2 regions of the Streptomyces sp. NPDC056835 genome follow, and region 1 is predicted to be linked to the other one. Evidence: riboswitches for the same ligand, from Rfam matches in the RefSeq annotation. Region 1 holds a riboswitch; the other holds the start of a gene.
The links. A riboswitch is a leader RNA that binds a small molecule or an ion and turns the genes downstream of it on or off. The one in region 1 is predicted to bind glycine.
Positions count from the first base shown of each region.

Region 1 (4,716 bases):
AACAACCCCGCCGATGAACTGGCCAGACGGCGGCGGGACCGGGCTGTCTGACGCGTCTCCCGGGCCGATTGTCAGTGGCGTGAGGGAGCATCGGTGATGTGAGATCCGCGCCGACGATCCTGCATCTGGACATGGATGCCTTCTTCGCCGCCGCCGAGCAGGCGGCGAAGCCGAGTCTGCGCGGAAAGCCGGTGGTGGTCGGCGGCCTGGGCCCGCGTGGGGTGGTCTCCACGGCCTCGTACGAGGCGAGACGCTTCGGGGTGCACTCGGCGATGCCGATGGCCCAGGCGAGGCGTCTGGCGCCGAACGCCGCCTATCTCGTCCCGCGCTTCTCGCTCTACCGCGCGGTCAGCGAGCAGGTGATGGAGCTGTTGGGGAGGCTGTCGCCGCTGGTGGAGCCGCTGAGCCTGGACGAGGCGTTCGTGGACCTGGAGGCGGGGGGCTCGGCCGATGACACCGCCTCGGCGCTGGCGGCGGGTGAGCGGCTGCGCGGGGACATCAGGGCGGTGACGGGGCTCAGCGGTTCGGTGGGCCTCGCGGGGTCCAAGATGCTGGCGAAGATCGGCTCCGAGCAGGCCAAGCCGGACGGCCTCGTGCTCATAGAGCCGGGTACGGAGCGCGCCCTGCTGGGGCCCATGCCGGTGCGTACGCTGCCCGGCGTCGGGCCGGCGACGGGGGACCATCTGCGCCGGGCGGGCATGACCACGGTCGCCGATCTGGCCGAGGCGGGTGAGGACGAGCTCGTACGGCTGCTGGGGAAGGCCCATGGCGCCTCGCTGTACCGGATGGCGCTCGGGCTCGACGACCGGGCCGTGGTGTCCGAGCGCGACGCCAAGTCCGTGTCGGTCGAGGACACCTTCGATGTCGATCTGCACGACCGGGTCAGGGTGCGCACGGAGGTGGACCGACTCGCGGACCGGTGCGTCGAGCGGCTGCGGGCGGCGGGGCGTTCGGGGCGGACCGTCGTCCTCAAGGTGCGGCGGTACGACTTCTCGACCCTGACCCGTTCGGAGACCTTGCGCGGGCCCACGGACGACCCGGGGGTGGTGCGGGAGGCCGCGGGGCGGCTGCTGGAGTCGGTGGACACCACGGGTGGGGTACGGCTGCTCGGGGTGGGCGTGACGGGGCTCGCGGACTTCACGCAGGAGGATCTCTTCGCCCAGGCCCAGGCCCAGGCCGATGAGACCGCCGCCGCCCCGCACGCGTCGGCGGACTCGCGGGCGCGCGAGCCGGCGGGTGCGGAGCGGGCCGTCGGGGATGGGGCCGCGACGTCCGGAGCGGCGGCGGGCGGGAGCGGTGGGCCCGCGGAGGCTCCGGACGTGCCCGCCGAGCGGCGTTTCCCGGCGGGGCACGACGTACACCATCGCGAGTTCGGTGCGGGCTGGGTGCAGGGCAGCGGGTTGCGGAGGGTGACCGTACGGTTCGAGGAGCCGGGATCCGCGCCGGGGCGGGTGCGGACTTTCTGGGCCGACGACCCCGATCTGGAGCTCTCGGAGCCGCTGCCCCTGGTGCCGGCGGTGGCGGGTCAGTCGTCCTGGCCGGCCAGTCGTCCGAAGTCGCGATCGGAGTCACGGTCGGACAGCGAAGCGGGCCGTTCGGGTGACTCGGGGTCCGGAAGGGCCAGGCCGTAGTGGTGGTACAGCTGGAGTTCCTGGTCGGGGGAGAGATGCCGGCCGACACCGAAATCGGGGGCGTCCCGGATCAGCGCCCGCTCGAACGGGATCCGCAGACCGTCCTGGGAGAGCGTGCTGGGGGCAAGGGGGACGAAGGCGTCGCGACTGAAGAGTCCGGTACGGACAGCGGCCCACTCCGGGATTCCGGTCGCATCGTCGAGATACACCTCGTCCACTGTCCCGAGCTTATGGCCATTGCGGTCGAACGCCTTGCGGCCTATCAGACTGCGCGGATCAACGTCGGTCTCCACGGTCCCTCCAACTGGTCGCAACTGCTTGTGAATACTACAAAAGTGCAGAAGTCGGGCGTCGGCCACTCGAAAGTTGTGCCGAAGGTCGCGCTGGTAGGCTGGCAAGCGGCTGCTGACCCCGTGCGGGAGAGTCCTCCGGAAAGAAGGCCGGAGGCGCCGAAGGAGCAAATCCTCCCCGGAATCTCTCAGGCCCCCGTACCGCACGGACGAGGTCACTCTGGAAAGCAGGGCGGGCGTCGGACGGCATCCGCTCTCACCGACGGTGAAAGCCGGGCCGCCTCCGGGCGGGCCGGTGAAGCTCTCAGGTCGAGATGACAGAGGGGGAGGCCGTTCGGGCACCCGCGTCTCGGTGCCCCTCACAGGTCGCGTCGACCAGGAGGCCTCCCGTAATGACCGTCAACCGCATTCCGCTCTCCCAGCTGGAGCGAGGCACCCCCTTCGAGCAGCGCCACATCGGGCCCGACGCGCCGGCGCAGGCGAAGATGCTGGCTCAGGTCGGCTATGGCTCGCTCGACGAGCTGACCGCCGCCGCGGTGCCGGACGTCATCAAGAGCACGGAGGCACTGCGGCTTCCGGAGGCCCGTACCGAGGCCGAGGTGCTGGCCGAGCTGCGCTCCCTCGCGGACCGCAATCAGGTGCTCGCGCCGATGATCGGGCTCGGCTACTACGGCACGTACACGCCGTCGGTGATTCTGCGCAATGTGATGGAGAACCCGGCCTGGTACACCGCGTACACCCCGTACCAGCCGGAGATCTCCCAGGGCCGGCTTGAGGCGCTGCTCAACTTCCAGACCGTGGTGGCCGAGCTGACGGGACTGCCGACCTCGGGCGCCTCCCTGCTGGACGAGGGCACCGCCGCGGCGGAGGCGATGGCGCTCGCCCGCCGTGTCGGCAAGGTCAAGGGCGGTGTCTTCCTGGTGGACGCCGACGCCCTGCCGCAGACCATCGCCGTGATCGAGACCCGCGCCGAGCCGACCGGTGTCGAGGTCGTCGTCGCGGACCTGAGCGAGGGCATTCCGGCCGAGGTGGCCGAGCGCGGGGTCTTCGGTGTGCTGCTCCAGTACCCGGGCGCCTCGGGGGCCGTACGGGACATCAGGCCCGTGGTCGAGCAGGCGCACGGCCTCGGCGCGATCGTCACCGTCGCCGCCGACCTGCTCGCGCTGACGCTGCTCACCTCGCCGGGTGAGCTGGGCGCGGACATCGCGGTGGGGACCACCCAGCGCTTCGGGGTCCCGATGGGCTTCGGCGGACCGCACGCCGGATTCATGGCCGTACGCGAGAAGTTCGCGCGCAGCCTGCCGGGCCGGCTCGTCGGGGTGTCGGTGGACGCCGACGGCAACAAGGCGTATCGGCTGGCGCTCCAGACCCGCGAGCAGCACATCCGCCGCGAGAAGGCCACCAGCAACATCTGTACCGCGCAGGTGCTGCTCGCCGTCATGGCCGGGATGTACGCGGTGTACCACGGCCCCGAGGGGCTGCGGTCCATCGCGAGCCGTACCCACCGCTACGCCACGCTGCTCGCCGAGGGGCTGCGCGCGGGTGGCGTCGAGATCGTGCACGGCGCGTACTTCGACACGCTGACCGTCCGGGTCCCCGGCCGGGCCGCCGAGGTGGTCGCCGCCGCGCGTGAGGGCGGCGTCAATCTCCGCCTGGCCGACGCCGACCATGTCTCCATCGCCTGCGACGAGACCACCGGCCGTACGCAGCTGGCCGCCGTGTGGACGGCCTTCGGCGTGAGCGGGAACATCGAGGCGCTGGACGCGGCCACCGAGGACGCGCTGCCCGGCGCGCTGCTGCGGACCGACGACTATCTGACCCACCCCGTCTTCCACCAGTACCGCTCCGAGACCGCGATGCTGCGCTATCTGCGCCGGCTCGCGGACCGCGACTACGCGCTGGACCGCGGCATGATCCCGCTCGGCTCCTGCACGATGAAGCTGAACGCGACCACCGAGATGGAGCCGGTCACCTGGCCCGAGTTCGGGGCGCTGCACCCCTTCGCGCCCGCCGAGCAGGCGCAGGGCTATCTGACGCTGATCAGGGAGCTGGAGGAGCGGCTCGCCGAGGTCACCGGCTACGACGCGGTCTCCCTCCAGCCCAACGCCGGTTCACAGGGCGAGCTCGCGGGTCTGCTGGCGGTACGGGCGTACCACCGGGCCAACGGCGACACGGGACGTACTGTCTGCCTCATCCCCTCCTCCGCGCACGGCACGAACGCCGCGAGCGCGGTGATGGCCGGAATGAAGGTCGTCGTTGTGAAGACCCGTGAGGACGGCGACGTCGACGTCGAGGACCTGCACGCCAAGATCGCCAAGCACGGCGCCGAGTTGGCCGTCCTGATGGTCACCTACCCGTCCACGCACGGGGTGTTCGAGGGGCACATCGGTGACATCTGCGCGGCCGTGCACGACGCGGGCGGTCAGGTGTACGTCGACGGCGCGAACCTCAACGCGCTGGTGGGGCTGGCGAAGCCGGGCAGGTTCGGTTCCGATGTGTCGCATCTGAATCTGCACAAGACGTTCTGCATCCCGCACGGCGGCGGCGGTCCCGGCGTCGGTCCGGTCGGGGTACGGGCCCACCTCGCGCCGTATCTGCCCAACCACCCGCTCCAGCCCGCGGCCGGTCCCGAGACGGGCGTCGGACCGATCTCGGCGGCTCCGTGGGGCTCGGCCGGCATCCTGCCGATCTCCTGGGCGTATGTACGGCTGATGGGCGGCGAGGGCCTCAAGCGGGCGACACAGGTCGCCGTGCTCGCCGCCAACTACATCGCCAAGCGCCTGGAGCCGCACTAC
Region 1 covers NZ_JBHUBB010000035.1:81,275-85,990, reverse strand. The annotation lists gene ACFRMN_RS31620 (MerR family transcriptional regulator) at 1-51, shown strand, start outside; gene ACFRMN_RS31615 (DNA polymerase IV) at 99-1,631, shown strand; gene ACFRMN_RS31610 (PRC-barrel domain-containing protein) at 1,526-1,924, opposite strand; glycine riboswitch at 2,038-2,135, shown strand; gene gcvP (aminomethyl-transferring glycine dehydrogenase) at 2,314-4,716, shown strand, end outside.

Region 2 (4,716 bases), on a different contig from region 1:
AGACCGGCAGTCCGTCCGGGACCGCGGCGATCGACTGCCGCATCATCGTGCGTACGGAGTCGACGGAGGCCGGGCTCGTGTCGTACAGGTCGAGGCCGATCGCGAGATACGGGGCGCCGAGGGCCGGCTGCACCCAGGCACGGCGCAGGGAGCGCACGGCGGGCGTGCGGTGCGCGTTCTGGGTGAGCTGGGCGTAGAACTGCGGGAGTTCGATGGCGGGCTCGGAGAGCCTGAGCGGTCCCGCGGGCATCCGGTCGAGACCGGTGGCGATCCGGCGCAGATCGAGCCAGGGGATACCGACACCGCCGCCGGGAGCGTGCGGATTGAGCCAGATCCCCCAGCGGTCGGGGTAGAGGGCGCGGGCGATGTCGCGCCCCGAGACCACTTCGTGGGCCCGCGTCCAGCCGCTGACCGCCAGTTCCTGGGCGGAGGTGACGCACGGGGCGTACCCCAGGCCGTCGATCTCCATGTTGCCGTACTGGGCCTCGGGCGATCCGGCGCGGCCGTGCCAGAGCAGCATCCAGACACTGTCGTCGGCGAGCGCCTGGAGCAGCGCCTCGTACGCGTCGTAACGTCCTGGCGTCACCTGGCGCAGCATGTGCTCGACCTGCCCGGCCGCCGCGGTGCCTGACGCGCTCACTCTGGGTCCCGCCCCTCTTCGATCCACCACTCGTCCAGCCCCCCGAAGTCCGCGCGTCCCCGCACGCCCGGCGCGGTCCGCCGCGGGAAGGGCGACCCACCGGGCACACAGTGCGGCGGCCCAGCCATCAAACCAGCTTAGAGGGGCTTCCTGACACAGACTTGACGACCGGCGCGCCCGCCGTGAGGGCGCGGGCGTGGCCGGTCTCTTTCCCTGTCCTGCCCGTGGTTCCCGGCCCGTACCGACTGCCCGTTCCTCGCGCCGCTATGCGTGTGCGCGCTGATAGAACGGCCGCACCCGCTCCAGCAGCCAGTCGCCGACCGGGTCCTGGGCCACGTCCAGCAGGACGAGATTGACGGGCCAGTCCACCGCCACCCGGCCGAGCGCCCGGCCGAGCGCGTCCATGGGGGCGTTACGGTCCGGGGCCTCCCAGGAGGAGAGCTGGACTCCGATGAAGAGCGCGGGGGGCTCGCCCTCGACGCTGGCGAGCGCGCGGCGGGCGGAGAGCACCACGCCGGACGCCTCGAACTCGGCCGCGGCGGCGGAAAGGAACTCGACCGGATCCTCCTTCCAGTCCGGCTGGAAGAGCCGCACCCGGCCGCCGCTCGCCGGGCCGTCGAGCGGCGTACGCCCCACCCGGCACAGCTCGGCGACGGCCGGCGGCGGCAGTGGCATCCCGACGGCGCCGCCCGGGTTCACCGCGATACCGAGTTGCGGGGGCAGCCCCCGGGCGAAGTCACGGGCGGGGGCGACGGTGAAGGCCATGTGGGCGCCGACGCACTGGAGGAACTGCTGCTCGGAGCTGAAGACCGGGACATACGGGACGCCCTCTATCTCCAGGGTCGGCAGATCGAGGTCGGGGCTGTCGGGACCGCCGCCCTGGGGCAGCGGTACCCAGACCTCACTGCGCCCCAGGACCTCGACCAGCCGTGCTCCCGCCGCGTCGGCGCCGAGCGAGGCTCCAAGCACCTCTTCCAGCTCGTTGCCCGGCCATGCTGTGTTCACCGTGCTCTCCTTCGCCACCCTCGCCCCCGCGGCAGCACCTTAGACGAGTGAGTCCGAAGTCCCGCCTGCCCGGGGGCGCTCAATCCGCCGCCCGCGCGGCCGGGAACGCGATCCGCTCCAGCGCCGCCGCCGCGTCCCGGTCCAGGAGGACCGCCGAGGCGCAGCCCCGGGGGAGCCGCCCGGTCTCGGCGTCGGCGAGCAGGCGGCGGACCGCGCGGCGGTGCCGGGCGAAGGCGTAGCCGGACACCCCCCGGCCGCGCTCCCGCTGACCCTCGCGCGCCACCTCGGGCGAGACGTCCAGAAGGACGAGATGGAGCCGGCGGCCACGTCTGCGGGCCTCACGGGCCAGCCGGCGCCGTACCCACGTCTGCGTACCGCAGTCGTGGACGACGACGCTCTCGCCGGAGCCCAGCGCGCGCCACAGGCCCGCGTAGTGCGCTATCCGGACGAGCGGGCGGTAGACGGCGTAGGGCAGGGCGCCCGGCAGCCGGCGGGCCCAGCGGTCTCTGGCGTCCTGGGAGTCGATCCCTGTCGCCTCGGCGGCCCGCCGGATCAAGGTCGACTTGCCGCTGCCCGGCAGCCCGGAGACGACCACCAGATCGCCTTCGGCGAAGACAAGGCTCTTCGTACCGCTCGTACCGCGCCCTCGCGCACCCCCCGCCGCGGTGGGGCCCCGCCCCCGCAGATCGCGGACGATCCGCGCGACGCGAGCCGCGCCGTCCCGGGCCGCGCCGTCCCGGGCGGGTGCGCCGGGCCCTGCGGCTGTGCCCGTCTGTGCCGGCACCCCCGTGGTCGTCGCGTACGTTCCGGACCCCTTCGACATCATCGCCGTCCCCCTGTCAGCTCAGTCGGCCTGGCCCATGACCCTTGCCCAAGAAGTGTAAAGAAATGGTAATGCGTCACAAGCTTTTTGCTGGGGACGGCGAGTTGCGGACCGGGCGTCCCGCTCGGCGGTGATGCGTGCGATGATGTGCCCGCCAACTGCATACCGGCCGTTTGAATCCGCGCGGGAGAGTCCCGGTCACCGTGTGCGCCGGGCGCCGAAGGAGCAAGTTCCTCCCTTGAATCTCTCAGGCCCCGTACCGCGTGGATGAGGCAGATCTGAAAAGCGGGCCGCGCTTCCGCGGCTCCACCCAAGGTGCAAGTCATGACCGCCCTCCTACGGGTGGCCGTGATGAACCTCTCAGGTTCCGATGACAGATGGGGAGGATCGTCCTCGCCGTCATGCCCTGGGAGTCACACCGATGAGCCATGTCCCCCCGAGCAGCACCAGCACGCCCGGCCCCAGCACCCCCGCCGCCCCCGGCACCCCGCGTCTCACCGCCCTCGACGCCACGCACCGCGCGCTGGGCGCGACCATGACCGACTTCGCGGGCTGGGACATGCCGCTGCGGTACGGGAGCGAGCGCGACGAGCACCACGCCGTCCGCACCCGTGCCGGTCTGTTCGACCTCTCCCACATGGGTGAGATCACCGTCTCGGGACCGGCGGCCGGCGACCTCCTCGACTACGCGCTGGTCGGCAATATCGGCGCCGTCGCCGTGGGCCGCGCCCGCTACACCATGATCTGCCGGGAGGACGGCGGGATCCTGGACGACCTGATCGTCTACCGCCTCGGCGAGGACACCTTCATGGTCGTCGCCAACGCCTCCAACGCCCAGACCGTGCTGGACGCGCTGACCGCCCGCGCCGAGGGGTTCGACGCGGCGGTACGCGACGACCGCGACGCGTACGCGCTGCTGGCGGTCCAGGGTCCCGAGTCCCCGGGCATCCTGAAGTCGCTGACCGACGCCGATCTGGACGGGCTCAAGTACTACGCGGGCCTGCCGGGCACCGTCGCCGGTGTTCCCGCGCTGATCGCGCGTACCGGCTACACCGGCGAGGACGGCTTCGAGCTGTTCGTCGAGCCCCGGTACGCCGAGCGGCTGTGGCAGGCGCTGACCGAGGCCGGCGCGGGCGTCGGTCTGGTGCCCTGCGGGCTGTCCTGCCGCGACACGCTCCGTCTTGAGGCCGGAATGCCGCTGTACGGGAACGAGCTGTCCACCGCCCTGACCCCGTTCGACGCCGGCCTCGGCCGGGTCGTGAAGTTCGAGAAGACCTCGAACGGCGGCGCCTTCGTCGGCCGTGAGGCCCTTCGGGCCGCCGCCGAGCGCGCCGCGTCCGCCCCGCCCCGCAAGCTCGTCGGCCTGATCGCCGAGGGCCGCCGGGTCCCGCGCGCCGGGTACCAGGTGGTCGCGGGCGGCGCCGTCGTGGGCGAGGTCACCTCGGGCGCCCCCTCCCCGACCCTGGGCAGGCCGATCGCCATGGCATACGTCGACGCCTCGCACGCGGCGCCCGGCACGGCGGGCGTCGGGGTCGACATCCGCGGCTCCCACGAGCCGTACGACGTCGTGGCGCTGCCGTTCTACAAGCGTCAGAAGTGATACGGACTTCAGCACGCCCCTCGGTCGGGTCCCTGACCCGGGCGCCGTCTCGGTCCGTAAGACAGCTGTTCCGCACCACACCCCCGCGTACAGGAGAATTCAGGTCATGAGCAACCCCCAGCAGCTGCGCTACAGCAAGGAGCACGAGTGGCTGACGGCCGCCGAGGACGGCGTGTCGACGGTCGGTATCACGGAGTACGCGGCGAACGCCCTCGGCGATGTCGTGTTCGCCCAGCTTCCCGAGGTCGGTGACACGGTGACCGCGGGCGAGACCTGCGGAGAGCTGGAGTCCACCAAGTCCGTCAGCGATCTGTACGCCCCGGTGACCGGTGAGGTCACCGAGACGAACCAGGATGTCGTGGACGACCCCTCACTGGTGAACTCCGCCCCGTTCGAGGGCGGTTGGCTGTTCAAGGTACGCGTCGCGCAGGAGCCCGATGACCTGCTCAGCGCCGATGAGTACACAGAGTTTTCCGGCAACTGAGACCCCAGGGACCGTGATGTCTTCGAAGTCGCTTCTGAACGCCTCGCTCCATGAGCTCGACCCCGACGTCGCCGCCGCCGTCGACGCCGAACTCCACCGTCAGCAGTCCACGCTCGAAATGATCGCCTCGGAGAACTTCGCTCCGGTCGCGGTCATGGAGGCGC
Region 2 covers NZ_JBHUBB010000017.1:36,541-41,256, reverse strand. The annotation lists gene ACFRMN_RS20600 (enhanced serine sensitivity protein SseB C-terminal domain-containing protein) at 1-640, opposite strand, end outside; gene ACFRMN_RS20595 (enhanced serine sensitivity protein SseB) at 905-1,645, opposite strand; gene ACFRMN_RS20590 (AAA family ATPase) at 1,725-2,471, opposite strand; glycine riboswitch at 2,643-2,740, shown strand; gene gcvT (glycine cleavage system aminomethyltransferase GcvT) at 2,890-4,068, shown strand; gene gcvH (glycine cleavage system protein GcvH) at 4,175-4,552, shown strand; gene glyA (serine hydroxymethyltransferase) at 4,569-4,716, shown strand, end outside.
Region 2: another riboswitch for glycine. It lies ahead of gcvT (glycine cleavage system aminomethyltransferase GcvT); the one in region 1 lies ahead of gcvP (aminomethyl-transferring glycine dehydrogenase).